4 regions of the Parabacteroides sp. AF18-52 genome follow, and region 3 is predicted to be linked to each of the others. Evidence: riboswitches for the same ligand, from Rfam matches in the RefSeq annotation. Region 3 holds a riboswitch; each other region holds the start of a gene.

Region 1 (8,034 bases), on a different contig from region 3:
ACTTCGACAGTAAATGGAAAGATCTTTTACCTGCCAATACCCCTATTCCAACACCACTGGACGCTGCACACAAAGATAAACCCGGTGTATTTGAAGGAGGCGGTTATATTTCCAAAGGTATTTACCGCCCGATGGATCATTGTATGATGCGTGATTATGCTCCTTTCTGCCCGGCCTGCAGCCGTGCAATTCTACGAATGATCGATTTCCTGTCTGACAGAGAATACTAAAAAACAGAAGGAGGTATGCCATCAAAACATACCTCCTTCATATTTATATTAACCAAAAGATCTAAAATTCAATTCATCGGAACTTCCATCAATAAGATTTTCGCATCCTTCAGAACTTCTATCGTTATACTGTCGGTATCATAGAAACCGGCACCATCCCGTTTGGATAAGGTCGTGTTGTTCACCTCCACTTCCCCTTCAATAACGAAAAGATAAACACCTGTTCCTTTCTTATGAAATTTATACTCCTTGATCTGTCCGGCATCCAGTGTTCCCAACGAGAACCAGGCATCCTGATTGATCGCAGCCGGAGTTGCACCGTCAGGCGAAAGGATCAAAGATAACTCATTCTTTTTCAACAAAGGACGTACATCATAATTGTTGTACTTCGGTTTGGTATTCTCTTCACGCGGGAAAACCCAAATCTGCAGAAATTCAAGCTGCTGCTCGGCACTATCATTAAACTCGCTATGGAAAATGCCTGTACCGGCACTCATCACCTGTATATCTCCCGGAGTGATCGTTTCGCTGTTCTGTATACTATCGCCATGCCGCAAATAACCATTCAACGGAATAGAGATAACTTCCATATTCTTATGTGGGTGTGTATCAAAACCTTCACGCGGTGCTACCGTATCATCATTCAATACACGCAACTTTCCGAAATGTACTCTTTTGGGGTTGTAATAATTGGCAAAACTAAATGTATGATATGTTTTAAGCCATCCGTGGTTTGCATATCCGCGAGAGTTCGCCTTATCTACTACCATTTTCATAAATATTCCTCCTCTTTAATTCATATATATAACATTTCAGCCGTTGAAAAAGTTCCGGCAATGCCTTTTGTCCGGTAACAGCCTTTTTTATTCATATGAAAAATGATCATAAATAAAACATATCTGAACAGAATTCAGTACTTTTGCACAAAAATTCATCCAGTAAATATATAATCATATGGCAGTTTACTTAAACGATGTATCTAGAACCTTCGGAGAATACCTTCTTATTCCCGGTCTGACTACAAAACAATGTGTGCCTACAAACGTTTCTTTAAAAACTTCGCTTGTCAAACACAATGTTGGCGATAAGTCATCTATCGAATTAAATATCCCGTTCGTATCGGCAATCATGCAATCGGTATCCGGTCCGGAACTGGCAATCGAACTGGCCCGCAACGGTGGTCTTTCTTTCATTTTCGGTTCACAGCCGATCGAGAGCCAGGCTGAAATGGTTAGAAGAGTAAAGAAATTTAAAGCTGGTTTCGTGACCAGCGACTCCAACCTAACACCGGAAAACACGCTGGCTGACGTGATCGATCTGGTCAACAAAACAGAACACTCCACCATCGGTATCACTGATGACGGAACTCCTAACGGTAAACTGCTGGGATTGGTTACCAGCCGCGACTATCGCATCGAAAAAGACGATCCTTCCACAAAAGTAAAAGAGTTCATGACACCTTTCGCAAAACTGATCGTCGGAGAAGTCGGCATCACGCTGAAAGAAGCAAACCAGATCATCTGGGATCATAAACTGAATACACTTCCGATCATAGATAAGGACCAGAACCTGGCCTATTTTGTATTCCGTAAGGATTATGACAGCCATCGCGAAAATCCGAACGAAATTTCCGGAGCTGACAAAAAATTACTGGTCGGTGCCGGTATCAATACCCGTGACTATACGGAACGCGTTCCTGCCCTGGTTGAAGCCGGTGTAGATGTATTATGTATCGACTCATCAGATGGTTATTCGGAATGGCAATACGAGACATTACAGTGGATCAAGAAAGAATATGGTGACAAAGTAAAAGTCGGAGCCGGAAACGTGGTGGACAGAGATGGTTTCTTATATCTGGTAAAAGCCGGAGCTGACTTTATCAAAGTCGGGATCGGTGGCGGTTCCATCTGTATTACACGCGAACAAAAAGGAATCGGACGCGGACAAGCTACCGCTTTGATCGATGTAGCTCAGGCCCGCGACGAATATAAAGAACAGACAGGTATTTATGTCCCTATTTGCAGCGACGGTGGTTTGGTGCACGATTATCACATGGTACTTGCATTGGCAATGGGAGCTGACTTCCTGATGATGGGACGTTATTTTGCCCGTTTCGACGAATCTCCTACAAAGAAACTGCGTATCGGAAACAACTTCGTAAAAGAATATTGGGGTGAAGGTTCAAACCGTGCCCAAAACTGGCAACGTTACGACATGGGAGGAAGTGCCTCACTGAAGTTTGAAGAAGGTGTAGACAGCTATGTTCCTTATGCCGGTAAAATGAAAGACAATCTGAACCTGACATTAGGCAAGATCAAAGCTACCATGTGTAGTTGCGGTGCTATCGCAATCCCCGCCTTACAGAAAAATGCCAAGATCACGCTGGTATCTTCAACGAGTATCGTAGAAGGTGGTGCACACGATGTGATCCTGAAAGAACAGAATTAAGTAATCCTATCTGAGATATTTAATCCCCCAACTGTAATCTCTTCATTCGTGAGCTTACTGTTGGGGGATTTTTTCTATCAATTATTTATATCTACAGAAATCCGATATTTTGAAAACAGACGTAAATATCTCCTATAAAACATATAGAAAACAGAGGTAAAATAACATTATATCAAACGGAGATTATTAGAAACCAAATATTTGAATATCTTTGAGGATAATAAAAACATTCGGTTATATAATACACAATAGACAAAGGAGATATAGAGTCGCTAGTATATGAAAAGAAGAAGAAAGAAAAGAAGTACCAAGCAGTATGCGGTTATTGCTTTCTACGAAAAAAACAACAGATGGCCTGCACCTTCGTCGCAAAATGTAAAAGAGCGGCATCTAGGTGAGTGGATTACCAGATGCAGATTTATCAGGAACCATTCTTCGGAGAAACTTACAGAAAAGCAGATTCAATTAATTGATAGAATCGATGCGGATAAGGCTCAAAAAAAGACAGAACGGTGGATGGCTAATTATGAGATGTTGAAAGACTTTGTGGAAAAAGAAAAACGATGGCCTTCCGTCAATGCATCAGAACCGGAAGAAATCAGACTTGTCAACTGGTGCCTGTCACAACGGATTACCAGAAAAAACACCCCCAAAAGCAAACAAAATAAAGAACATATCAAACTGTTGGATGATATCGGTTTCCATTGGAGTTCAAACAACAAAAGAAGAACATGGAAAGAATCGTTCAACCTGGTCAAGGATTATTATGCCCGTACCGGTCAATGGCCTGCCCATACCAGAGATCCGGAAGAGTCGAGACTGGCGAAGTGGTGTAGTAAAATGAGAGCCTATAAAAACCGAACGGATACAAGTGTAACGCTTTCTCCCGGACAGATCAAAAAATTGAGTAATTTAGGTTTCGACTGGACCAATAGCCAGGAGAATAACAGACGCTCACCGGAAAATACCAACAGGATATGGATCGAGAGATATCATCATTTTTGTGAGTTCACAACAAACAACAAACGATACCCTAAGGCGAAATCCGGAGATCCCCAGGAAGAGTCTCTGTATTCATGGTGGATGAGAATGGCTTATTTGAAAAGAAAAGGCAAGCTCAGTAACGAACGTATCCATCTACTTGATTGTATCGGATTCAGATGGGGGAAAGGGAATGAATAGTTGAAAACAAAATTTCCCCACTCTGTCCCCGAAAGATAGGCGCATTCAGGTATTACTTTTATTCTAAAAAATATATTTATATTTGCTGCGATTTTTGGTTCATATAAAATAGACTCTATGAATATGATTAAAAGGGAATCAGGTGTGAATCCTGAGCAGACCCGCTGCTGTATTCTCCACAAAAGTCTTTGAACAACAAATACATCCACTGTTCATCAATGAATGGGAAGGAACGTTCAAAGATGGAGTAAGTCAGAAGACCTGCCAAAATCTTTTTTCTAAGGCTAACGTGGAATATAGCTGAAAGATATGACCAATGGAAAAATTCTAATTTTTCTTTTATCTTTTGTACTAAATTTTCAATTGTTTAGCTGTAATTTTTGTTATTTTTTCAATATTAATAATAATTATTATGGTTACATCATTTACTCGTTGCAGAACTCCATTTTTAATATGGCTGTTTCTGTTTATTTTATTTATTCCCATTTGTACCTTTGCACAAACTAACAGAATGGTTAGTGGTTATATTGTTGATGAAAGCAATAAGGCGTTAGAAAACATTGTAATTTTCATCAAAGGGTCGGAGTTGAGAACGATTACAGATGACAATGGCTACTACTCCATAAATTTAGAAGACTCAAAAAATCATGTATTGATAACCAACAGTTACAATACCGTTTCCGCTGTCCGCGACATTCCTGATGGCGAACAGGATTACAGATTGGATATTCAGCTGTCATATAAATCATTAAGCCTTCCCGAGGTAGATATTACAGGAGCCAAACCCCAAAGCTACAATTCTGATATCGCCTTTTCTGCAACCCGCATGGAAATTCCGGTGCTGGAGATACCGGGATCGGTTGGTATTGTAACAAGAAAATTAATTGAAGACCAGCAGGCAACCACCATGACAGAAGTAGTACGAAATCTGGGTGGTGTCAAAGGAGGAGCTTCTGGTGAAGCCGGTAACATTAACGAGGTATTTTCTTCCCGTGGCTTTTCTATGACAAACTCCCGCAATTATTTCAGAAATGGAGTACGTTATCTCAAATTCTCAAATGATGCTCTCTCAAGTATCGAACGCATCGAAATACTAAAAGGACCTGCATCCGTTCTTTATGGAGCCGTAGAACCTGGTGGTATAATTAATTTTATCACCAAGCCGACTTTATATACTCCCCGCTATGGAGCTTCCATCAGATATGGCAGTTATGATTATAAACAGGCGGCCATCGACTTAACCGGTCCAATAAACACGAAAAAAACAATACGCTATCGCCTGAATGCGATGTACGAAGACGCAGATAAATTCCGTAAACCGCAAAATAGTAAACGATATGACATCACTCCAACCATTGACATTGATTTAGGAAGAAAGACTACTCTTAATCTTGATGCAGACATTTTCAGGGACAAGAGAACACATGATCCCGGAGTTTTACATATAAACAATGAAATTATCGATCATGGGTTCAAAACTTTTTTAGGTGAACCATGGGCTTATGGAAAGTTTACCAACACCAGTTTCGGCTATGAGTTGAAGCACCGTTTTAATAAAGATTGGACATTCAGAAGTTCTGCCCGCCAATATTTCACCCATGAAGACCGTCTGTATTTTCAGATGAAGACACCTCAAAAAGATAGTACAATCACTAGACGTCTAGCACATTGGGATGCAAAAATCAATTATTTAAATCTGATTGAAGAAATTAGCGGTAATTTCACAACAGGCTTTATCAAACATAAAGCGATCGCAGGAGTAGAATTCGGCCGGCTTACCAATAGAAGAAAAGTAAAGGGTAATATGTATACCCCCATAAATTATGTCAACCCTGTATACTCAGAGAAACCGACAGATTTTGAAATGGAACAAAGTACAGATTTATATATCACACAAAATACCGGAGCAATATATTTGCAAGATCAGCTAAGCTTTACCGACCAGCTAAAATTATTAATTGGTGCACGTGCTGACTGGGTAAACGACAAACAGGACAATTATATTAAAGAGACAAAAAGTGATGAAAAGAATTTCGCTATCTCCCCACGTGTTGGTGCGGTTTATATGCCAATACCAAGTTTAAGCCTTTATCTTTCTTATAGCCAATCATTCGTTCCTCAATCCGGCCAGACTAAAGATGGTAAAGCTTTCGATCCGATTCGTTCCAAACAATGGGAAGCCGGTATAAAGAAATCATTCTTCAATGATCGTCTTACCTCTAGCCTGGCGTTCTATAAACTGTCAAAAACAAACTTACCTACCACAGATCCTGAAGATGAAGAATTCAAAATTCTTATCGGTGAACAGACAAGTAAAGGTATAGAATTGGCTGTCTCCGGCGAAATTACCCCGAGCTGGAGTGTCGCATTCAACTATGCATATACACATGCCGAGGTGACCGAAACTAACGACAAGAACTATCCCGTTGGTACAAAGTTGGCAAATATATCTCCCAGTCAGCTCAACTTATGGACTTCTTACCTTGTTAGAGGAGGTGTTGTAAAAGGATTATCGTTTGGTGGCGGCTGGTATTATCAAGGAAAATCTTATGGAAATATGGCCCAAACCATCGAATTGGACTCATACCATATTTTTGACTGTTTTGTTGCCTACAAGCGTAGCTTCTATAAAATTTCCGCAAACTTGAAAAATGTATTCAATCAGGAATACTATACCGGCTCGCAAGGTAATAACCTGTTGTTCCCCGGTACAGCCAGAACACTCATGGTAATGCTGGCTGTTAACTTTTAAAAGACTGTGTTATGATGCACAATTATATCCTCAAAAAGATATTGGTAAATACACATTTATATATAGGACTCATATTAGGGTTAGTGATAACCCTAATATGTGTTTCCGGTTCAGCCATTGTCTATAAACCTGAGTTAGAAAAACTGTCAGTGAAAAAATTGGCATTTGTCGAGCCGTCGGACAGAATAGTTCCATTGCAATATTTACTGGATAACGTTAGAAAAAAATATCCCCAACTAACTATAAGCAACATGGTCCTTTACGGAGGAAAGGATTGCGCATACAGTTTTCGGACCACATCCACGGATGAGAAAGGTCGAATTCAAGTTTATGTCAATCAGTATACGGGGGAAGTCCTTGGGATTGACCGATATCGTCACAAGATATTCCAATGGTTGTATGATTTACATGTCAAGCTTTTATTAAAAAAGAACGGCGTTGTATGGGTTGCAGTATTTGGTTTCTTACTGATATTTCTTATTGTTTCCGGTCTATTTTTATATCCAAGTAAAAAAATATTCAACTTCCGGCAAGGGGAAAAACCAGGCGTCAGATGTTACAGGTTACATATAGTTATAGGACTCTTCACAGCCTTGTTTCTATTTTTAATCGCTTTCACCGGTTGCTATTTTGGGTTCAAAAAAGAATTCCACACTGTATTTGAATCTGTATCATCAGGTAAAGCCTTACAACCAGCTCCCAAAGTTGAAGAGTACTCCGGTCAATGGATTTCTTTAGATGCCATTATGGATATAGCATGTAAAGAATTTACAGAAGGTCGTCCTATGATGATCTTTTTTCCGAAAGACAACAAATCTGTTTTTTCTGTCAGAATGTATCATAGAGGTGACTTTGAAAGAACAGGAAGTAACCACATATATATACACCCTATTACAGGAAAAGTTGTCAAATTAAATTTGTGGAAAGAAAAGCCAACTCCAGAAAAACTGACCCGGTCTATGTATTTCATTCATTTCGGTACTTTCTGGGGACATTATTCACGTATTCTGTGGATCTTTATTGGCCTTGTTGTTCCATTTTTATATTTCACAGGTTTTTATGCATGGTGGTCTAAACTAAAAAGGAGGCAAAACACCCCCTATTCCGCCCCACGTAAAAGAAAATCCCTTGCAAGTTCTTGACTTACAAGGGATCATTTTTTTAGCAGTTGTTCTACCAGGGCTCGAACCTGGAATTTCAGGACCAGAATCTGACGTGTTACCATTACACCATAGAACAGTTTTTGTAGCTTCGAGTAGTATGTTTCTCGATTACGGCTGCAAAGATACGGACATTTTTTATTCTTGCAAATATTTTGCGAAAAAATTTCATCAAAATAAACAATTTTCTTTTTCTCCTGTTTTGAATTTACTGGGTTTATACATATATTAAATAGAGAAAGCATGCAGTTTATAAATTAAG
Region 2 (8,034 bases), on a different contig from region 3:
CATAGAAGTAGATTATGAAAATAATAAGAGAAATATATGTGGCTACATTTTTGTCTGTATCCGTACTTTCTTATGCACAGGATGCTTCTACAACAATAAAAGTTGTAGACAAACAAAATAACCCGCTGGTAGGTGTAAAGGTAGCTTTAAAAGATAATATGTCGAATGGTTCGTTGACGGATGAACGTGGACAAGTCTCGCTTGACGATACGCAAAAGGGCGATATTCTCATTGTCCAGGCATCAGATGGCAGCCGGAAAGATATTCAGGTGAAAGAGGGGGTAAACGTAGTTGTGTTGGACGGACGTTCCAAACCGGTGAACCGCGGATTCAATTTGTCCGGTCGTAATGAAGAGAGTACAGCGGCTGTTTCTACAATTTATATGCAGTCGGCTAAAACCTCTGATATAAATCCGGCTAACTCATTGTATGGAAAACTCACCGGATTAACAAGCTTACAGGCTACAACTGTTGCCTGGAGCAGTGATCCGGAAATGTTTGTCAGAGGAACCGGAACAACCGGAACAAAGACTCCTTTGATTTTGATCGACGGGTTCGAACGTCCGTTAAGTTCTCTTTCTCAGGATGAAATAGAAAGTGTTACGGTCTTGAAAGATGCCGCATCCCAGGCATTGTACGGAGTACGGGGGGCCAACGGGGTAATATTGGTTACGACTAAGCGTGGTGAGCTTTCCGGCATGAAGGTGAAAGCCAGTTATCAGTTTGGACTGAATACGCCTTTTCGTATTCCGACTATGGCAAACGGATACCAGTATGCGCAGGCGATGAATGAAGCTTTGCAGATGGACGGACTGGCAGCCCTGTATAGCCAGTCTGATTTGGCAGCTTTTCAATCAGGAACTCAGCCGGAACTGTTCCCCAGTGTAAATTGGGCAGATGAGGTTCTGAAAGATAAAGGAACGACTCATCAGTTCAATGCTTCTTTTACAGGAAGAGGTAAGAATATACGTTATTTTGCCGCCATCAATTATATAGGTGATAACGGTTTCATGAATACCGATCACTTCAGTCCGGATTATTCCAGTCAGATGGAATGGGATAAACTGAGTGCAAGGGCTAATCTGGATATTAATGCGACGAAACTCACATTGATCAAATTGAATCTGTTGGGTATTTTATCGCAACATAATCGTCCGGCAACGAACTATCCGACATTGTTCCCCATGATTTATAATGTACCGTCGGCAGCTTTTCCTATCCAAACGAGTACCGGAGTATGGGGAGGTGATAATATCCGTAAGAACCCGGTTGCAGAATCGGTAGCAACAGGTTTTTCCATAGGAAATGATCGTTCTTTATATGCCGATTTACGGATCCTGCAGGATTTATCCGTACTTACTCCCGGCCTGAGTGCAGAACTGGCGATTGCTTATGATAACCAAGCCAGTTACTGGGATAGTAAAACAAAAAATTACGTGTATGAAAGTCTGCAGCCGGTCAGGGATAATGGAGGTAACATCACAGATATAACCCGTGTACGTTATGGACAGGAGACAGATTTGTCTTTTAGCTCCAGTTTAGGGTCTCAGAGCCGTGTCACTACTTTTGAAGCAAAAGTGAATTATGAAAAGAACTGGCTGGATACGCATCAGTTGAATACTTCAGTTATTTATCATCAGGAGGAAAACTCTCCGAATGGGTTGAATCAGACATACCGTCGCCAAAGTTATATTGGAAATGCAAGTTATGCTTATAAAAATAAATATCTTGCTGATCTGGTACTGACTTATTCAGGCTCCAGTGTACTGGGTAATTCGGATAAGTATGCATTCTTCCCGGCTATTTCAGCCGGATGGGTGATTTCTTCAGAAGATTTTATGCAAAATGCAACAGCTATCAATTATTTGAAAGCCAGAGCTTCATGGGGTATTACCGGAAGTGACAGGTTTGCGTATGATTACGATAAATATTACTTCAAAACAGGTACCAGCGCATATTATTTTGGTGATAACAATAATTCTGCATCCGGTCATGGGGAAATTCGTTTACCTAATTTAAAATTAAAGCCGGAGACAGCTTCTAAATTTAATTTCGGTATCGATATGGAGGTATTCAACCGGCTTTCTTTATCGGCTGATGTCTTTTATGAAAAACGGACGAATATCCTGGTTAATTCGGCTCCTATTTATTCTACGGTATTGGGTGTTACGACCCCGATGTTGAATGACGGCGAAGTAAAAAATTATGGATTTGAAGCGGGCTTGTCGTGGAACGACCGTATAGGTGATTTTACCTATATGCTTGCCGGTAACTTTACTTTTGCGCGTAATGAGATTGTGAATATGGACGAAGGCTATCAACCATATGATTATTTGAAAAACACAGGCAATCGTATCGGTCAGTATTATGGTCTGGAAGCCATCGGTTTCTTTAAAGATGAGACGGATGTTGCTAACAGTACCCCGCAATCATTCTCGAAAGTGGTTCCGGGCGATGTAAAATACAAAGATCAGAATAATGATGGAGTGATTGATGATTATGATAAAGTAGCTATTGGCTATAGTACGATATTGCCGGAAATAACATATGGCTTTACCATTGCTTTAGGATATAAAAATTTGAGTTTGAGGGCTGATTTCCAAGGTGTGGCTAACTATACGCTGGTAAAGGATATGGGAAGTATGTACTGGCCGCTGGTGGGCAACAGGAATGTATCTCTGCACTATCTGGAGAATCGTTGGACACCGTCTACACCTGATGCCATGTATCCGCGTCTGACTACAAAACAGAACGATAATAACTTCAGAAACAGTTCTATCTGGACTGAAAATGGAAATTTTCTGAAGTTGAGAAATCTGGAAATAGCATACACATTGCCTAAATCATGGGTAAACAAGATCAGGCTCGAAAATATCAACTTGTTTGCCAGAGGTATGAATCTCTTTTCCGTAGATCATGTGAAAGATATGGACCCGGAGCAGATGTATGCCACTTATCCTTCTTTCAGATCATATAACATAGGATTAACTCTCGATTTTTAAAATTAGACGTATATGAATAAGTATCTATTATCAACCATATTGGCTTTTGCAGTATCTCTGCCTTCTTGTGATTATCTGGATTACAGTGAGTCTTCCGGATACGGGAAGGAGGATATGTTTGTCTACTTTGACCGGGCGAAAGGTGTGCTTACAACAGCATATTCTTATCTACCGGTAGATTTTGGAAGTTTTGACGGAGCGACTCGTGCGGCTGCAACCGATGAGGCGGAGTATGCATGGAGCACTTCCAATATTATCCGGTATAATAATGGTTCCTGGAGTCCGATTCTGACGATAGACGATGTATGGGGAAACTATTATGCAGCGATCCGGACTACTAACATGTTTCTGGAGAATCATCAAAAAGATTTTGAGAATATAGAATGGAATGATGATTATGCGCTTTTAATGAAACAATATCAGTATTATCCTTATGAAGCACGTTTTTTACGTGCATTCTACTATTTTGAGTTGGCAAAGCGTTATAAAAATGTTCCTCTGATAACGGACTGTCTGGAATTGGAAGACGCGAATAAGGTGGCACCCGCAGATTTTGAAAAAGTAATCGGGTTTATTGTCAGCGAATGTAATGAGATTGCCGATAAATTACCGGTATCATACAAAGATATGCCGGGAGCTGAAACCGGCCGTATCACGCAGGGAGCCGTCATGGCACTGAAATCGAGAGTATTGCTGTATGCAGCCAGCCCGTTATATGCGGGAGCTGTCAGTCAGGAGAAATGGGTGGAAGCGGCAAAAGCAGCTAAACAATTGATTGACAAATCTGAATCTGAAGGGTGGTATCAATTGCTTGATGAAAGCAGCTGGAATAATTTGTCTTCAAAAGAATTGATCCTGGAAACCCGGCAGGGTAATTCCAACAATTTTGAGAAGCTAAATTTCCCGATAGGATACGAAGGGGGAAACTCGGGAACCTGCCCTTCACAAAATCTGGTGGATGCCTTTGAAATGAGTGACGGCAGCCGGTTCGACTGGAAGAATCCGGAGCATGTCAGTAACATATATAATCCGGAAAAAAGAGACTCTCGTTTGTTCAAGACCGTGTTATATAATGGATCGACTTTCAAGAATGCAACGGTTGAAACATTCATCGGTGGTAAAAACGGGACTCCTATCGACGGGGCGACTCCTACTGGCTATTATTTGAAAAAGTATGTGTTGGAGTCTATTAGCCTGGATCCGAACAATACAACGACCGGCCGCCATGTCTGGGTCCTTTTCAGATATGCAGAGGTATTGCTCAATTATGCGGAAGCGTTGTATGAGGCGTATGGTAATCCGGATTATACGGATAATACATTTACTTTATCGCCTCGTGCAGCCATTGATCAGGTCAGGACGCGTGCCGGTATGCCGGGTGTTGCTACGGATAACTTCCGGGAAAGGATACGGAACGAACGTCAGGTAGAACTGGCTTTCGAAGATCATCGCTTCTGGGATGTCAGAAGATGGAAGATCGCTGATCAGACGATGGATATTTATGGGGTAAAAATAGAAAAGAAAGGGAATGATTTGATTTACACTCGTCAACTGGTCGATCAGCGGACCTGGAATGACAGAATGTATTTATATCCTATTTCGAATGCTGAATTATTTAAAAATACACTATTGAATCAAAATCCGGATTGGTAAAATGATAAGTTTAGGGATGTATTAAAGTCCTGTTATCAGGGTTCCTTAACATGGACTTTTTACATCCCCTTTTGAATATTGGTTAACAAATAAATTAATTAGAGATGAAAATATGCACTTTGCTTTTGGCTTTATTGCTATGTGCCTGTAGTCCTGTTTCGCGGACATTTTATATGGATAGTCTGACGGGTGATGATAGCAACACAGGAAATTCACCTTCAACCGCCTGGAAGAGTTTGAAAAAACTGAATGAACAGATGTTCGAACCAGGTGACCGTATCTTGTTCAAATCGGGTACGGAATACATAGGACAGTTTGAACCGAAAGGTAGTGGTAGTAAAGAAATGCCTGTCATTGTCAGTAGTTATGAAGAAGGCAAAAAGCCCGTTTTACATGGTAACGGGCTCAAGCAACATACCGTGTTGCTTGAAGGTATTGAATATTGGGAGGTTAATAATCTGGAGATAACAAACAAAGGAGAAAAACCGGATCCGGGCAGGAACGGAGTGATTATTTACGCCTGGGATAAAGGAGATGTTCACCATATCCATTTAAAGAACCTGACTGTTCATGATGTGAACGGTAGTTGTATTAAGAATGAAGGAGCAGGAAACGGTATTTACTGGCATAATGGTGGAGAAGAAGTACCGACCCGTTTTGTCGATTTACTGATTGAGAACTGCCATATCTATCGTTGTCATCGAAATGGCATTACCGGAAATGGAAATTCAGGTCGTGATAAATGGTTCCCGAGTTTGAATGTCGTTATCCGGGGGAATCTGATCGAACAAGTTCCGGGGGATGGGATTGTCCCGATCGCTTGTGACGGTGCATTGGTCGAACATAATGTGGTGAGGGACAGTCCTGATCTGTTAAGGATTGAAGATGCCGCAGCCGGGATATGGCCGTGGAGTTGTGATAATACAATTATCCAGTTCAACGAAGTAAGTGGTCAGTTTGCGAAGTGGGATGCACAAGGATTCGATTCGGATTATAATTGTCGTAATACGCTTATCCAGTACAATTTCAGCCATGATAATGCCGGAGGTTTTGTGATGGTTTGTAATGAAGGTAACTCTTTGGGAGAGCCGTATAATATAGGTACAGAAAATACGATTATCCGCCACAATGTAAGTATTAATGACGGTTTGCGTCCGTATCCGACTCGTCCGGGTTGGTTCTCTCCGGTAATCCATATTTCCGGACCGGCTAAACAGACGGCTATTGAGGATAACGTAATCGTTATCATGAAAAAGCCTTCTCCCGATATAGATCGTTCAGTGCTCGTGATGGATAACTGGGGTGGTCCCTGGGCGGAGAATACGGTTTTCAAGCGGAATATCTTCTATGTCATGAACGATGAACTGCAATATAAGTTTGTGACAGGTAATAGCATTAATACCAAATTTGAAGGTAACACTTATTATGGCAATTTTATCGACAGGCCTGAAGATTCTTCCGCTGTTGAAAAAGAATTAGATTTACTATCCAGCTTTCCATTCCATAAGGAGTTTCCCGAATATTTGCGGGAGAAAGTGTTGGATCGATTGAAACAAAGCACCGATCAGGCTAAAATAGAATAGTCTCTAACGAAAATAGGCATTCGTTGTGATAATCCGAAAAAACTCTCTATATTTGCGGCATGCATTGTTCCTGGCCTGTATTCGCAGGAAAGGATTAAAAGGGAATCGGGTGAAAATCCCGGACAGTCCCGCTGCTGTAAGCTTCATAACGGATAAGGCAACACTCGTGCCACTGACGAAGGAGTTGACAGATAACAGTGGACAGTGGACAGTTTAACTGTCAATTGTCAACTATCAACTGTCAACTGACAAAAGTTGGGAAGGCGCCCGATCCGGAAGTAAGTCAGAAGACCTGCAAGGCATATTATTTCGACGGCTTCGAGGAAAGGCCGGAAGAGAACAAAAGGCAATTCTGCCTCTATATTCTTACTCCCGTTCATCCTGTCGTTGTCTTGGTGTATTTGTTTTTAATTATTTTGCCATAATAATTAGGAAAAGAGGCATGGATCGGTTTGCGGGATGAGCTCCGTGCCCGGTGCATGCTTTTCTTTTTAATGAATGAACAGTAAGGCTGGAATACTTGTTTATTATTGGAAAAGTATGTTTATTTGCAAACAGTAATTAATTAACAACAGGCAATATGAAAAAGGTTACAGGTTTAGTTTTGATTATTTTGATGGTATTCATAGCCGTACCGGCCAAGTCCCAGCTGAAGTTTGGGGTGAAAGGCGGTTTAAACATATCGTCCGTTCATCTGAATTCCGATATACTGAAAGCGGATAACGTGACAGGTTTCCAGATCGGTCCGATGATCGAAACAACGATTCCTCTGGTCGGAATAGGGTTGGATGCCGCGATCCTTTATTCACAGAAAGGAGTAGATATGAAAGCGGAAGGATCGGCATCTTCAACAAGTATGAAAACAGATTATCTCGATATACCGGTAAATCTGAAATGGAAATTCGGTATTCCTCTTGTCAAAGCCTATCTTTCTGCCGGTCCGTATGTCGGTTTCCGTGTGGGAGGGGATAAAATATGGGATGTTTTAGGAGATCAGATAAAAGCGAAAAACTTTAGTGCAGGCCTTAACTTCGGTGTAGGTGCGGAACTGATCAGTCATTTGCAGATCGGTGTAAATTACGGTTTGGGACTAACCGATAACTATAGTTCTGAGAAATTCGACCTGAATGCCAAGAACCGCGGATGGTCTATTACTGCTGCCATTTTGTTTTGATAACAGACATAAGATATGAAGGGTCGGGCTTTAACAGTCCGGCCTTTTTTGTTACTTTTGGCATCGTAAATGAAATATGCAGATGTCATACTACCCCTGCCGCTGGAAAATAGCTATACTTATAGCATTCCTGCGGACCTGGAGGCTGCCGTAACTCCCGGTTGCCGGGTCATTGTTCATTTCGGTAAGAAACGTTATTACACAGCGATTGTCATGGATGTGCATGAACGTAGGCCGAATACGGATTTTGAAACAAAAGAGATCTATGCCTTGCTGGATGCAAGTCCCGTGTTGCGCAGGCCGCAACTTCGTTTCTGGAAATGGATAGCCTCTTATTATTTGTGTAAACTGGGAGATGTTTATAAAGCAGCCTTACCTTCCGGGTTAAAACTGGAAAGTGAAACGGCTGTGACTTATAATGTTGATTTTGAGGCAGACGGTCCTTTGCGCCCCAATGAACAAGCAGTACTGGATGCCTTCAAAGGTGTACTCAAATTAACTGTATCGGAACTGGAGAAAAGAACCGGATTGCGTAATGTTGTACCGGTTGTGGCTTCTTTGATGGCTCGTGGAGCTGTTGAAGTCAGCGAAGAAATGAAACGAGGGTTTGTTCCGAAAATGC
Region 3 (8,034 bases):
GATCATTCTGGCACTGACTTGCCTGATATTTATCACCGCCTCGATGGGGACAGCTATCAACGGCACGATGACAGTCGTTTCCGTATTGTTCACCGTGTTCATGAACTGCCTCGAACTGTTGGTGGCATGCTTGCAAGCCTATATATTCACCTTACTGTCCGCCAACTATATCGGACTGGCCAAGGTACGGGAATAAACAAACATATTATTAAAAACAAGGTTACTAATTCATTTAAAAGATTGAAACTATGTTATCAGCAATTTTATTACAAGCAGCAACAGCCGGTATGGGCATCGCAAAACTTGGAGCAACCGTAGGTGCAGGATTAGCCGCTATCGGCGCAGGTATCGGTATCGGACTGATTGGAAAAGGAGCAGTTGAAGGAATCAGCCGCCAGCCGTCGGCAGCCGGTGATATCCGTACATCCATGCTTATCATGGGTGCGTTGGTGGAAGGTGTCGCCCTGTTTGCGATCGTAGTATGTTTCTTAGGATTGTTCCAATAAAATAAAAGCGAACTATGTCATTGCTCACACCAGACGCAGGGCTTTTATTCTGGATGATCCTTTCTTTCGGAATCGTCTTTGTCATTCTTTCCAAGTATGGCTTTCCGGTCATTATCAAGGCCGTGGAACAACGGAAAGAATACATCGATCGTTCCCTTGAATCGGCTCGCCAGGCAAACGAACAGCTTGCCGGCATCCAGGCCGAAGGAGAAAAGATTCTTGCCCAGGCAAGAGAGCAGCAGAATACGATTCTGAAAGAAGCCCTGGTCGAAAAAGAACAGATTATCAGCGAAGCCCGGCAAAAGGCTTCGGCTGAAGCGCATATGCAACTGGAAGAGGCTACCCGGCGCATCCGGGAGGAAAAAGACAAAGCGATCCGCGAAGTCCGCACCGAGATAGCCGACCTGTCCGTTGCCATTGCAGAGAAAGTAATGAAAGAGGAGATCAGCCGCACGGATAAACAGGAAAAGATCATCAACGGGCTGCTCGACAATGTTTCGTTTAGTAAATCATAATATATGGATGTAGGTACAATCTCTTCCCGGTACGTCAAAGCACTCTTTTCACTGGCAAAAGACAAGCAGCAGGAAACCCGGGTATATGATGATATGAAGATGCTGGCCGTCAGTTTCGAGCAGGAGCCGGGATTGAAAGCCGTACTGGATAACCCGATCTTTCCGGAAGAGGAAAAAGTGAAGTTGCTCAAAACGGCTGCCGGACTGGAAGTCTGCGAACTGTTTATCCGCTTTATCCGCCTGGTACTTCAGCGCAAAAGAGAGAGCTTGCTACCGCTTATGGCATACATTTATATCCATATGTACCGGAAGGATAAAAAGATTACCCGGGTATTATTCAAAACTCCCGTTCCGGTAGACGAAGCTACGCAGGAACATTTGAAGGAACGGCTGAAAAAGGAAACCGGCAATACCATCGAGTTCATGGGAGTGACGAGGCCGGAACTGATCGGAGGTTTCGTGCTACGTATCGGTAACTACCGGATAGATGCCAGCTATGCCCGGCAACTCCGGGAGATCAGGAATCAGCTAATCGAAAAAAATTAAAAAGTAAAACGTATGACAGACCAGATAAAAGTAAGTGAAGTTTCCGCCATATTACGCCAGCAGCTGGAAGGTATTCAAACCAGTATCCAGCTGGAGGAGGTAGGTACCGTACTCCAGGTGAGCGACGGTGTGGCGCGTATCTACGGACTGGATAATGCCGAGGCCAACGAATTGCTACAGTTCGACAACGGTATGGAGGCTATCGTCATGAACCTGGAAGAAGACAATGTGGGTGCCGTACTGCTCGGCCCGACCGACCAGGTGAAAGAAGGCGATACCGTAAAACGTACTCGTCGTATCGCATCCATCAACGTGAACGAAAATATGATCGGACGTGTAATCGACCCGCTGGGAAACCCGATCGACGGGAAAGGGGAGATTACCGGTAAAAAATACCAGATGCCTCTGGAACGGAAAGCACCGGGCGTGATTTTCCGCCAGCCGGTAAACGAACCGTTGCAGACCGGAATCAAGGCAGTCGATGCCATGATCCCTATCGGACGCGGACAACGTGAGTTGATCATCGGCGACCGCCAGACGGGAAAGACCTCCATCGCCATCGACGCGATCATCAACCAGCGCAGCAATTACGAAGCCGGCAAGCCGGTTTATTGTATATACGTTGCGATCGGACAGAAAGGTTCGACCGTGGCTTCCCTGGTCAATACATTACAGGAAAAAGGAGCGATGGACTACACGATCGTGGTCAGCGCTACGGCTTCCGACCCGGCTGCCATGCAGTACTTCGCTCCTTTCGCCGGAGCGGCTATCGGCGAGTTCTTCCGCGACAGCGGACGCCATGCACTGGTCGTTTACGACGACTTGTCCAAACAGGCAGTAGCTTACCGTGAAGTCTCTCTGATTCTTCGCCGTCCTTCCGGACGTGAAGCCTATCCGGGTGATATTTTCTATCTGCACTCCCGTTTGCTGGAACGTGCAGCCAAGATCATCAACCAGCAGGAAGTGGCAAGCGAAATGAATGACCTGCCGGAAAGCATGAAAGATCTTGTGAAAGGTGGCGGCTCCCTGACTGCCCTACCGATCATCGAGACACAGGCCGGCGACGTTTCCGCCTATATCCCGACGAACGTGATCTCTATCACCGACGGACAGATATTCCTCGAAACAGACCTGTTCAACCAGGGTAACCGCCCGGCTATCAATGTGGGTATTTCCGTTTCCCGTGTAGGTGGTAACGCCCAGTTGAAAGCGATGAAAAAGGTGGCCGGTACACTGAAGATCGATCAGGCGCAATTCCGCGAGTTGGAATCGTTCACTAAATTCGGCGGCGAGATGGATGCGGTTACGGCCTTCACGATCGATAAAGGACAAAAGAATACACAACTGCTGATACAGCCCCAATACAACCCGATGCCCGTGGAACAGCAAATAGCAATCCTGTACTGCGGTACACAAGGCTTGTTGAAGGAAGTTCCGTTGAATAAAGTACACGAATTTGAGAAGGCATTCCTTCAGACGTTGATCACCAATCATCAGAAGGACGTACTGGATGTATTGAAATCCGGTGTGATAAACGATGAAGTCCGTAATATCCTGGAAGAAACGGCAAAACAGTTGACAGTTGACAAGTGACAATTGACAGTTAATTGTCAACTATCAACCACCAACTGTCAACTGTCAACTGTCAACTGTCAACTTAAAAACTATGTCATCACTGAAAGAAATAAAAGTTCGCCTTGCGTCGATCCGGAATACGCAGAAGATCACTTCAGCCATGAAGATGGTTTCTTCTGCCAAGCTGCATCATACGCAGACGATTATCGAACATTTGCTCGTATACGAGAACAAGCTGAGCGCCATACTGAGCGGGACCTTGTCTGCCGAGAATGATTTGAATTCACCTTATACAGCAGTGCGTAAGGTGAAACAGGTCGCTATTGTCGCTTTTTCATCCAATACCGGATTATGCGGTGTTTTCAACGCCAACGTATGGAAGGAGCTGTCTGCCCGACTCCACCAATATGAGGCGGACGGTATCGCCGTACACATTTATCCGGTCGGAAAGAAAATTGCGGACGAGCTGCATAAAGCAGGTTACCAAACAGACGACAGCTTCCTGACAATCGGTGACAAACCGGTTTACGAAGATGCGGCACGGCTGGCTACGGCATTGATGGACTTATATACTACCGGGCAAGCAGACCGGGTAGAACTGCTTTACCATCATTTCAAGAATATGGCGGAGCAGGTGCTGACTGAAAAAACGTTCCTGCCGGTCACCTTACCGGAGACAGACCCGGCAAAGGAATCGCTGAATTATATCCTGGAACCGTCGGCAGAGCAACTACTGGCTTTGCTGTTGCCCAAAGTTCTCCACCTGCATATCTACACGACTTTGCTCGACACCGTCACGGCTGAACATGCCGCCCGCATGCTCGCCATGCAGACGGCCAACGACAATGCCAACGACCTGATCCAGGAACTGACATTGCAATACAATAAAACCCGCCAGCAGGCAATCACAAACGAATTGCTGGATATTATGGGCGGGAGTGGTCAATAATCTTCTACTTATAATGATTGAAGCCCCGGCGAATCACTTCGGCGGGGCTTCCGGCTTTAAAATTATTATTGAACAATTTTCTAACAACCAAATCTATTAAATTTAGCAGAAGAATAATATCATTAATTGGGCAGTCAGTACGCGCAGGAACATGGTCAACGGATAAACCGTCGCATATCCGACTGCAGGAGCGTCGTTGCCTGCCGTTGCATTCGCATAAGCCAACGCAGGAGGGTCGGTCGTACTACCGGCCAGCAATCCCATCAGCGTAAAATAATTCAGTTTGAAGAAATACCTGCCGGCAAAACCGATAATCAACAGCGGTAACATCGTTATAATAAAACCGTAACCGATCCAGGCAAATCCCCCTTTATTGACAATCGTATCCACGAATCCGTCTCCGGCACTCAAACCGACACAAGCAAGGAACATGGTTATACCGATCTCCCTCAGCATCAGGTTGGCACTCTGGGTCGTATAAGTAACCAACTTGTAACGATATCCGAAGCGGCTCAATAGAATAGAAACCACCAGCGGACCACCCGCCAGACCTAGTTTGATCGGTTGCGGGATTCCCGGGACAGTGAATGGGATACTACCCAGAATAATACCCAAAGCGATGCCGATAAAAATAGGGATCAGGTTAGGCTCATTCAAACGCTTCATCGAATTACCCAATATCGTACTCACCTTATCGACAGCCAGTTCACTACCGACCACCGTTACGCGGTCGCCCACCTGCAATTGCAGTCCCTGAGTAGCCACCAATTCGACTCCGGCACGGTTTACACGCGTCACATTGATACCGTGCAAACGCCGTAACTGCAAATCACCCAGACGGGAACCGGTCAATTCTGGTTTGGTAACCAGAATACGACGGCTCACAAAAGCACTTTCAGCAGGGATCCACTGTTTACGGTCCATTTCAATTTCGGGACCGACAAATGTTTTTATAGTCTCTGCGTCATGCTCTGTTGTGATCACAAATATCTTATCATCCTCATCCAGAATCGTATTGCCGGTCACGATCTCGACTTTATTGCTCTTCTTCCGCCAGATACGGGATATCACATATTGCCGGTGTTCGAGAAAAGCGCCGAGTTCCATCACCTTCCGTCCGAAAAGTGCGGGATTCTTCACGACAAGCGATATGGGAGTCGCTTCACTGTTATGCACATCGTTCTCCGCTTCCAGTTGTTCTGTCTCTTTCTCAAAACTGATATGAAAAATGTAGCGGACAAACAACATGGAAAGGATAATACCGACAACCCCCAGCGGATAAGCGACAGCATATCCCAGTGCGATCGTTTCATTCGATGTACCCGTCATATCGGTAAAAGCCTGTTGGGCCGCACCCAAACCGGGCGTATTTGTTACCGCTCCCGACAAAATACCGACCATTGTCGGCATGGGAATATCCGTTATGAAATGAATGACCAAGGCCGTTACAACGCCGAGGAAAACAATTCCGCAAGCCAACCCGTTCAATGTCATCCCCCCCTTTTTGAACGAAGAGAAAAAACCGGGACCGACCTGCATACCGACAGAATAAACGAACAGGATCAACCCGAACTCCTTGAAGAAATGGATCACGGCTGGATTAATGGTAAAACCGAAATGTCCCAGTAAGATACCGACAAACAACACCAGGGTTATACCCAATGAGATACCGAATACCTTGATCTTGCCTAACTGGATTCCCACAGCGATCACCAGCGATAACAAAAGAATAGAATGCCCTATTCCCTCTCCCCACAGCAGTTCACTTATCCACTCCATAATTATTTATTTTTCAGATATGCAGATGAAATATCAAAAGCATAAAAATTATCCTTTACATGCTGAACACATGAAGGGCACAGGCAATCCTTATAATAGACCCTGATAAAAACCTGCTGGCATTGATCCAGACCGGTAAATACATGCTGATCCTCCGGCGAAAAGCCGTCACAACCTGATAACTTCGCGCCACAACGCGCACAAAGCTTCTCCATAAATGTTACCTCCTTAAACGATAAATATTCTTTTCGAACTACTTTTCTAACCCACGAGAAAAACAGCCTTTAATGAACGGCAGGTCTTCTGACTGACTCCCATCCTGAAGCCTTCCCGACGCAATAGTTGACAGTTGACAGATAACAGTTGACAGATAAAATACTGACAGAAAAACTGTCAACTGTCAACTCTCCACTGTCAACTGAATCGTCAGTGGCATTAGTTGTTTTCAGAATGTTGAACGGAGCTTCACAGCAGCGGGACTGTCCGGGATTTACACCCGATTCCCTTTTAATCCACATCATCCGACCAGACGATACGGAACCAATTCGACGGCAAAACTACAAAATAAAAAGATATAACAACTATTTAATCATAAGTTTTTTACAATAAAAAAATCCCTGCCAGCCTCACGGTCGACAGGGATTGCCATTCATAAATTCTAACAACAAAATCAAATCGTTATAATGGCATATTGCCATGTTTCTTCGGCGGATTGCTCTGGCTCTTGTTCTTCGCCATCTCCAGCGCCTGTATCAGTTTGAAGCGAGTTTGCCTCGGCATGATAATCTCATCGATAAATCCTTGTTCGGCTGCCCGGTAAGGATTGGAGAATTGCTCGGTATACTCTTTCATTGCCTGTTCTTTTTCTTCGCCGGTTGCTTTCCGGTACAGGATATTCACAGCACCTTCAGCTCCCATCACGGCGATTTCAGCCATCGGATAGGCCAGGTTTATATCGGCTCCGGTCGGTTTGCTCGACATCACGATATAAGCACCGCCATAGGCTTTCCGGGTGATCAGCGTGATCTTGGGAACGGTCGCTTCCGCATAAGCATACACGATCTTGGCGCCGTGGCGGATAATACCGTCATGTTCCTGCTGGCAACCGGGCAAAAATCCCGGAACATCTTCAAATGTGATCAACGGGATGTTGAAGCAATCGCAGAAGCGGATAAAGCGTGCCGCCTTATCGGAAGCATCGATATCCAACACACCCGCCAGAAATGCCGGTTGATTGGCAACGATACCTACCGAACGTCCGCCCAAGCGGGCGAAACCGACTACGATATTCTTTGCAAAATGAGGCATTACCTCGAAGAAATAATGATTATCGACAACCGGTTCTATAATATCTTTGATATCGTAAGGCACATTCGGATCATCCGGGATCACCTGCTGCAAAGCTTCATCTTCACGCCGGACATCGTCGGAACAGGAAATGACCGGTGCATCCTCCATATTATTTGAAGGAAGGAAACTCAACAATTCGCGAATGCTCATCAATGTTTCCTCTTCCGTATCGCACATAAAATGGGTGACACCGCTCTTACTGCTATGCGTATAGGCACCGCCCAGCTCTTCCTTCCCCACTTCCTCATGAGTGACCGCCTTGACTACATCCGGTCCGGTAATGAACATGTGGCTTTTATCCTTTACCATAAAGATAAAATCGGTCAATGCCGGAGAATAACAGGCCCCACCGGCACAAGGTCCCAGAATAGCCGAGATCTGAGGAACGACACCCGAAGCCATCGTATTCTGATAAAAAATAGATGCATATCCGGCCAGGCTGTTCACACCTTCCTGGATACGGGCTCCCCCCGAATCGTTCAGGGCAATGACCGGTGAACCGCTTTTCAGTGCCAGTTGCTGAACTTTCACTATCTTGGCGGCATTCGTCGCGCTCAACGTACCTCCGTAGGCCGTAAAGTCGTAGGCATAGACAAAGACTTGCCGTCCGTCTACTTTACCGTGGCCAGATACGATCCCGTCGCCGGGGATTTTATTCTTATCCATGCCGAAATTCGTACAGCGGTGAACCACAAATTTATCCAATTCGTTGAACGTCCCTTTATCCAGCAACATATCGATCCGTTCGCGGGCTGTCATCCGGCCGGATTCATGCTGCTTTTCGATACGGGTAATACCACCTCCCTGCGAAGCT
Region 4 (8,034 bases), on a different contig from region 3:
ATATAATGTATAATTAATGCTTGTTTTTACCAGATTTACTCTTATGAAAAGAGTATGTTCTCTCCTAAGCCGAAGCCAGTGCCACTCTAGTGGCAGAGTTATGCCATAGTAGTGGCAGAGTTGTGCCAAAGGCATGGCAGAGTCTTGCCATAGTAATGGCACTGGCCCGTTATCCCTACATCAACAACACGATTACTACTCCCCAGATAATTAAAAGAGTATTACCTACCGCATAGGTAACAGTATAACCTAATGCCGGTGTCTGGCTCTCCACCGCATCTTCCACGGCACCGAGGGCGGCAGTTGTCGTTCGTGCACCGGAAGTACAGCCAAGAGTGATGGCCGGATGGAATTTAAAGAGATAACGTCCCATAAGGACACCGGCAATCAACGGGATAGTCGTTGCCAAAGCGCCGATAACAAACAGGCTCACCCCTACTTCCTTAAACCCGGTCACAAAACTCGGACCTGCCGTAATCCCGACCACGGCAATGAACATATTCAGTCCGACATTATTCAACACCCAAAGTGAAGGCTCCGGAATGCGTCCGAATGTCGGATGTTTGGAGCGAAGCCATCCGAATACCAACCCGGCAATCAACGCCCCGCCACTCGTACTCAGGCTGACAGGAATATCCCCGAAGTGGATAGCCAGCGAACCGATTATACCACCGATAAAGATACCCAACCCGACAAAGATCATATCCGTCTGGTTCGTAGGTCGATCGGCATATCCCAAAGTAGCAGCCGCCTCATTCACTTCCAGCTTTGTCCCGACCAGTTCGAGCATATCGCCCGGATCGATCCGGGTCGCAGCCAATACCGGAATACTGATCCCGGCACGTTTGATACTCTTGATACTGACACCATGCATCACCTTTTCCTTGCGGAGTTGTGCCACCGTCATGCCTGCAAACTTCTTGCGGGAGATCAATACAGGTAATGTCTCTGCAGGAAAATCCAGCAAATCGATATCATTCACTTCATCCCCTATCCAGTCTTCCTCACCGATCACAAACTCACGCCGTCCGCTCAAGACAACTTCATTTCCTTTCTGGAGCATCAGGTCCGGCTTCACATCATAAATAACATTATTGATACGGACACGCTCCACAAACAGGCGGCGCCCCTGACCTTCCAGATAATCCTCCAGTTCCTGTACGGTCTTTCCGGCACCGAACCAGTCATTGCTTATCTTATAAGCCCGGAAAGTGATAGGACGTGCTGCAGGCATAAATCCGGGCTGCTCACTTTCGTCATCATTTCCCATCCTGGCCTCCAGTTCTTTACAAGCCTTTTTCACGGATGCCAGTCCACCCAGCAGACGGGGAGCCACGTCACTCATGATCCAGGCAGAACCCGCCGTACCGAAAATATACGACACGGCATAAGCCACCGGCATCACGTTGATCATAGCCGTTTTATCGGCATCGCTCAGGCTTCCCTGATTGATCGTATCTTCCGCTACTCCCAATACGGCCGAAATAGTCTGTGAACCGGCCAGTAACCCGGCAGCTTCGCCCGCATTATATCCCATCAGTTTGGCAAGAATGAAAGGAATGAACAAACAGAACAGGCACATCAATGCTGCAAAAAGCATCTGCGGAAGCCCTTCCTTCTTCAGTCCCCGAAAGAACTGCGGTCCTACGCTGTAGCCGACAGCAAACAGGAACAAAAGAAAGAATACCGATTTAATTGGTGCACCGATCTCTATATGCAATTGTCCGATCAATACTCCGACCAGTAGAACACTGGTAACTGTCCCCAAAGAAAACTTCCCTATTTTAAATTTACCGATCCAGAAGCCCAATGCCAGTGTAAGAAAAATGGCCAGTTCCGGATAATGTTTGAGTAAATCTGCAAACCACTCCATATATTAATTGTTTGGCGTTAATATTAAGACATACGATATGTCCGGTTTTATTGTGGTAAATGGAACAGTATCCACAAGGAAGTTGTTCCGGCCGATTCAATTAAGAGAATATAAAATCCATCTTATTTTAAATAATTTTCTATCTTTGTCCCCGCTTTGGTGATACGATAACATTCCGTTAATCGTATAAAAGGGAATCCGGTTTGAATCCGGAACAGTGCCCGCTACTGTGAAGCCCGATAATAAGGAAAGCATTCTTACACCACTGTCCGATACAAGGATGGGAAGGTCGCTTTCCGGGCAAGTCAGGAAACCTGCCAAGGTTTATTTATATCGTATTCCCCCGGGGTCAGGAGAATGATAAAACATACGGACAATCTCTTTTTGATAAAAGAAAATGTTTACCGACAGCCGGTATTGTGGCTTGTCGTATTCGTTCGTTACCTTTTAATTTACATTATATGAAACATTTACTATTACTTATTGCTTGTATGCTCGCACCTATGTGCTGGGCACATGACGGCGAGAACTTCAAGGCATCCGACATGCTGGCCTCCATGCAACCGGGTGACAAAGCCGCCTTATTAATGGTACATTTCGGTACCACGTATGACGACACCCGTGCTCTCACCATCGACGCGATCAACCGGAAAGCGCAAGAAGCCTTCAAAGACATGGAAGTACGCGAAGCCTACACTTCCCGCATCGTAGCACGCCGCCTGAAAGCCCGCGGTATCGAAAAACTGAATCCGGTCGAAGCGCTGGAAAAACTGAAAGCAGACGGATATACTCATATCCTCATCCAGTCTACCAACATTATCGAAGGGGTGGAAATGGAATCGCTTCGCAAAGACATTGCACCGCTGGAAAAGAATTTCAAAGAGGTACGTATCGGCAACCCGCTGCTTTATACACCGCATGACTTTGAAGATGTGATAGCAGCCGTAGCAAAGAACGGAGCCAAAGAAGGCGCGACGGTTCTTGTCGGACACGGAACGTATACACCAGCCACGGCACAGTACGCCATGATGGATTATATGCTGCAATCCAAAGGATATACCGATTACCATGTAACCACCGTAGAAGGCTATCCTTCTTTCGATGATATGGTAGCCAAACTGGATGCCAGCGGTGTAAAGAAAGTACTGCTGATGCCTTTTATGTTTGTAGCAGGCGACCATGCCAACAACGATATAGCAGGCGATATGAAGCAGGAACTGGAAAGCAAAGGTTACCAGGTGTCTGTCTTTATGCAAGGATTAGGACAAAATCCGGATATCCAGAAACTATTCATCGATCATGCCAGGTTTGCGGCCAAACATAAAATGGTCAATATCACTGAAAAGAAAAAACAATACGCTGCTGAAAAGGACTAAGTTCAAGCACAAAACTAAATGTTCAGAAAAATACTAAAACTTACACATAAGATACTCGGATTACTTCTGAGTATCTTATTTCTGATGTGGTTTCTTTCAGGTATAGTAATGATCTATCATTCATTTCCCAGAGCATCACAACAGGATAAATTAGAAAGGCAACAGGTTATCGACGGAAATTTGCCGGATATGGAAACTCTTCTGTCCGTTCTTCCCGATTCAGCACAGGTCCGTTCACTCTCCATGGAAATGTATTTTGACCGGCCTGTGGTTCATTTTCGGGGAAAGAATACGCCCGAAACACTCTATGCAGACTCTCTGCAACCAGTCGAAGCAATAAATGACGAAACTATCGAGCGGACTGCAGCACAATGGTGCTCATCTCCGATCCTGCGTGTGGATTCGATGTATAAGCTGGATCAATGGATTCCTTTCGGACGGTTGCGCGAAGAGTTCCCCATCTATAAATATACATTTGCGGATGATGGCCGCCATGAACTCTATATTTCTTCAAAAACAGGGCGCGTCCTGCAATTCACCGACAAAGACCAGCGCTTATGGGCGTGGCTCGGAGCCATTCCCCACTGGGTTTACTTCACATCGCTCCGCCAGAATCAGGTTGCCTGGATCAACTTCGTGAAATGGAGTTCCGGCATCGGTTGTATCATGTGCCTGGCAGGATTGATCCTTTCCATACAACTGGCCTGGCGCAACCGCCATAAGAAGTTATTTTCCCCTTACAGGAAAAGATGGTTCAAATGGCATTATGTCAGTGGATTGATCTTCGGCATTTTCACCATTACATTCGCTTTCAGCGGAATGATGTCGTTAATGGATATTCCCGACTGGATGAAAAAAGCTCCGAAAGAAAAGCAGGATATGTCACGCCGCATCCCGTGGGGCGGATCGGAAGGACGTTTTGTCGCCTCTGCCTATCATCTGGATTACCGGAAAGTACTGGAGGCGGTCGACAGTGTAAAAAGCATCGAATGGGCAACCTGGCAAAAGTATCCTTACTACAGGCTTACCACCGATTCGCAAACAATCAATATCGATGCGACCGATACAACAGCAATCCGGGTTTTCCTCCTGACCGAAGATATGGTACGGAAAGAGGCGGTTAAAATGTATGGAGACAGCATCCCCTATAAATTAGATTTACTTACAGAATACGACCAGGATTATTACGGACGCAAAAAAGATCGTACGCAGTTGCCGGTCTACCGTATCATCGTCGACGATGAAATGCATACACGCCATTACTATCAGCCGGAAACGCTGATGCAGCGACGGGTAGACGATGACGGCCGGTTACGCCGTTTACTTTACAGCGGTCTTCACAGTCTCAACATCAAATTCCTTACCGACCGTCCGGTACTCTGGAATATCGTTATGTACACTTTACTACTCGGCGGGACATTCCTGTCATTGACCGGGGTCGTATTATCGATCAAATGGATTATCAGAAAGGCAAATAGATTTTTTAAACAAAAAGTATGAGAAAGCAAATTTTACTCTTATCAATGGTTATCGCTTGTCCGTCATTCATGTTCGGACAGAGAAGTATCACCGACTCGATCTTTACCGTCGGCAATGTTGAAATTACAGCTAAAAAGAAACAGGCAACGCCATTACGGGAACAACCGGTCCAATTGCTGAACATGGATGTTCCACTGAAGTTCCTTCCTATCACTGTTACCCGCCTGGACAGCAAGACGCTGGAAAGAAAGCATATCCTGAATATGGAAGATGCCGTACGTTTCCTGCCGGGGGTTACATTGAGCAGCAACCAGCTGGGTGCTTTCCAGCGGTACAGCATTCGTGGTACGTCGGACGCCGTATTCGCTATCGACGGAATCCGTGACGAGCGTACACTGTTAAACACAATGCCGTTCGGCGATCTTTCTTTTGTCGAATCGATAGAAGTAATCAAAGGTCCGGCTTCTATCCTGAGCGGACACTCGGTCATGGGTGGCGTTATCAATATCATAACGAAAAAGGCATCTGCCGATTTCTCGGCAAATGCCAGTATCAGCTACGGTAGCTGGAACCAGAAAGAAGCAACAGTCGGTTTCGGTGGCAAACTGATCGGTCCGGTCAATTACCGTGCAAATATTCATTATGGTACAGGCGATGGTTACCGCGATGTGAATGCTGATCGTTTCTCCGGCCTCTTCGCCCTGGGAGCAGAAATAGGAAAAGGCTATTTCGAAGGAAATATCAGTTTCAATGACGACCATTATACCACGGAGATAGGTGCGGCGCCGACAATGCCGGGAGATATATTTTATGCATCCGATGACAAACTTTATCTACCTAGCGGAGCACTGCACCCCACAGCCGATCCCCATACCGTGTACAACGACTTTGCAAACAATAAGATGCACCGCCGTAACATGGATGTACGTATGCAATATACCCAACCGTTAACTGACTGGATGAAATTCCGTGAAACTCTATCCTACGGACACAGCAATTTGGATTACTGTTGTGTAGAAGGAATGTCATATGTCAGCAGTTCAGACCCTATTTATGATTTGTATTATTTCGATAGAAAAGGGAAAAAAACATATGTAAATCTCGATTCGCTACGATCAGGAGACCCGTTATGTTTTAATCCGGATAATTATTCCATCACAAATACCACCGAACTAACAGGAAAAATCGAAACAGGCTTCATCACCAACAATTATACATTGGGATGGAACTATACCTATTTCGATTATACCAATTATACAGGATATAACAGCGATGATGTTTGGGGACCAGGCAAAAATCAGATACTTCCGGTTGATAACCCTCATATTGTACGTGACTGGTGGGATAGTAAAGTCTCTAAAGCTAGTATTGCCAAATATATCACCAATGGTATCTATCTGCATGATGTCTTCGAGATCAACGATCACTGGAAAGGGATGTTGGGCGGACGTCTTGACATTTACAAATATAAGAGCGCCTCAGCATTGATCGATGACGGACGTCAACATTACGAAAAAGAGAATCGTACAGACTGGAATAAAGTTAGTACTGCTGCTTTTACCTATCGTGGCGGCATCGTCTATCTGCCGATTCCGGCAGTTTCTATCTATGCTTCCGCAGCTTCCTATTTCAAACCGAATAAAACATTTTATGATAAAAATATACTATATATGGGAGCCGATGGAAAACTCTTCAATCCTGATGAAACCGGAGGAGAAGTCTTCAAACCGGAAAGAGGTAATCAGTATGAAGTGGGAGCCCGTTATGAATTGAACCAGTTATTGGAAGTGAATGCCAGTATTTATTACATTCGTAAACATAATGTCGTCAAGACAATCGGTAAAATGTCTACTGAAGAAAATGAAGCTGCTGTAGATAAAAATGTTCAGGCACAAATCGGTCGTGCAGACACCAAGGGTTTTGACATCGATCTTACATTACGTCCTGTCGCTAACCTGCAAATCGTAGGCGGATGCGGATGGTCTGACTATCGTCTGATGAGTAGTTTTCTCAAAAATATAGACACGAATGCGGATTGGTTTAATTTCAGTGAAACAACCGGACAACGCAGCACAGGAGTTCCGCGCGTTACCTTCTATACTTATGCAGACTACACAATCCCTAAAGGTGCGTTGAAAGATCTGTCATTCCACCTGAGCGGAACATTTACAGACCGTATCTACCAGAATATTGCCGATAACTCATATATTCCATCCTGCTACATCGTTGATGCAGGTATTTACTATACCATTAAAAAGTCAATCAACCTGGCTGTAAACGTAAACAATCTCTTTAATAAAGAATACTTTGTAAAGAGTACCGTTTTAGGTAAACCTTGCAATTTTATGGCTACTATCTCTTACAATTTCAGATAAGATCCCGTTACCCTGTGCTTGCATACAGCACAGTATTATATAAGAACGGTCGCTTCTCTTAATATAGGGAAACGACCGTTTTTTATTCAAATAATCAATACTTTATATATCTTTGCAGTTCAAAGTCCAAGTGTGATTAACTCAAAGCTTCTATTTCAGAATACTAATATCCTTATACTATAATATTAATGGAGCAATAACAATAGATATTTTATCTGTTATCAACTAATTATTTATCTCATTCACTTGTATTTTTATTTATATTAATTTATGCACATAAAATGACATTTTGTATATATGCGGAACTGTAACATTGTACTTTTTTTGCATCTACATTCATAAGCGATAGAAATAATAACTAAATCTAGGCCAAAAGATGAAAAGTACGATCAACAATACTTCTTCCGAAGTATCAAATAACCAAATACTGCATGCCGGTTTTGATCTCTTTAATAAACCTGAAGGAACAAAACTAACAAAATCTTGCATATACAATAATATGATTATTTTCATTCTGGGCGGGTCTCTGAAAATAAACTCTCCACATATCAAAATGAAGTTTATTGAAGAACCTTATATGTTATTTCTTAAAATGTTCGATAATTGTACCTATGAGATTGCCCCATGCTCAAAAGTCCTGCTTTTTACCTTCGATAGCCTGACTATCGACGAGCTTTTGAGTTTCCAGGCCAAATATGACCTGCTGCCTGAATCGACATTCGAATGGATCGAATTGAAGATAATCGAACCTTTATACAGTTTCTTGAAACTCCTCATTCAGTATCAAGAGAATAATTACCTGGACTATAAACTGTACGCCTCCAAAAGAGATGAAATGTTCTATCTTCTTAAAAGAATATACACAAAAGAAGAACTAGGTAATTTTTTCTATTTGCTGGTCAACCATACCACAGACTTCGAGAGACATGTT

What was found. A riboswitch is a leader RNA that binds a small molecule or an ion and turns the genes downstream of it on or off. The one in region 3 is predicted to bind cobalamin.
Region 1: it holds a riboswitch for cobalamin, as region 3 does, so the genes downstream of both, DWX23_RS07430 (TonB-dependent siderophore receptor) here and DWX23_RS06075 (hypothetical protein) in region 3, are expected to answer to the same signal.
Region 2: it holds a riboswitch for cobalamin, as region 3 does, so the genes downstream of both, DWX23_RS14305 (porin family protein) here and DWX23_RS06075 (hypothetical protein) in region 3, are expected to answer to the same signal.
Region 4: it holds a riboswitch for cobalamin, as region 3 does, so the genes downstream of both, DWX23_RS21995 (sirohydrochlorin cobaltochelatase) here and DWX23_RS06075 (hypothetical protein) in region 3, are expected to answer to the same signal.

What each region holds. Positions count from the first base shown of each region.
Region 1 is NZ_QUGR01000003.1:140,881-148,914, reverse strand. It holds gene DWX23_RS07450 (M64 family metallopeptidase) at 1-230, shown strand, start outside; gene DWX23_RS07445 (pirin family protein) at 299-1,006, opposite strand; gene DWX23_RS07440 (IMP dehydrogenase) at 1,185-2,678, shown strand; gene DWX23_RS07435 (helicase associated domain-containing protein) at 2,958-3,860, shown strand; cobalamin riboswitch at 3,939-4,144, shown strand; gene DWX23_RS07430 (TonB-dependent siderophore receptor) at 4,273-6,612, shown strand; gene DWX23_RS07425 (PepSY domain-containing protein) at 6,624-7,754, shown strand; tRNA gene DWX23_RS07420 (tRNA-Gln) at 7,781-7,851, opposite strand.
Region 2 is NZ_QUGR01000008.1:48,865-56,898, forward strand. It holds gene DWX23_RS14290 (SusC/RagA family TonB-linked outer membrane protein) at 15-3,002, shown strand; gene DWX23_RS14295 (RagB/SusD family nutrient uptake outer membrane protein) at 3,015-4,655, shown strand; gene DWX23_RS14300 (right-handed parallel beta-helix repeat-containing protein) at 4,760-6,238, shown strand; cobalamin riboswitch at 6,286-6,553, shown strand; gene DWX23_RS14305 (porin family protein) at 6,819-7,412, shown strand; gene priA (primosomal protein N') at 7,482-8,034, shown strand, end outside.
Region 3 is NZ_QUGR01000002.1:627,421-635,454, forward strand. It holds gene atpB (F0F1 ATP synthase subunit A) at 1-196, shown strand, start outside; gene atpE (ATP synthase F0 subunit C) at 249-506, shown strand; gene atpF (F0F1 ATP synthase subunit B) at 521-1,021, shown strand; gene DWX23_RS06055 (F0F1 ATP synthase subunit delta) at 1,025-1,567, shown strand; gene atpA (F0F1 ATP synthase subunit alpha) at 1,580-3,160, shown strand; gene DWX23_RS06065 (F0F1 ATP synthase subunit gamma) at 3,234-4,091, shown strand; gene DWX23_RS06070 (putative transporter) at 4,194-5,870, opposite strand; gene DWX23_RS06075 (hypothetical protein) at 5,873-6,085, opposite strand; cobalamin riboswitch at 6,146-6,430, opposite strand; gene DWX23_RS06080 (acyl-CoA carboxylase subunit beta) at 6,549-8,034, opposite strand, start outside.
Region 4 is NZ_QUGR01000021.1:56,168-64,201, reverse strand. It holds gene aspT (aspartate-alanine antiporter) at 176-1,873, opposite strand; cobalamin riboswitch at 2,014-2,210, shown strand; gene DWX23_RS21995 (sirohydrochlorin cobaltochelatase) at 2,335-3,249, shown strand; gene DWX23_RS21990 (PepSY domain-containing protein) at 3,268-4,749, shown strand; gene DWX23_RS21985 (TonB-dependent siderophore receptor) at 4,746-7,103, shown strand; gene DWX23_RS21980 (AraC family transcriptional regulator) at 7,657-8,034, shown strand, end outside.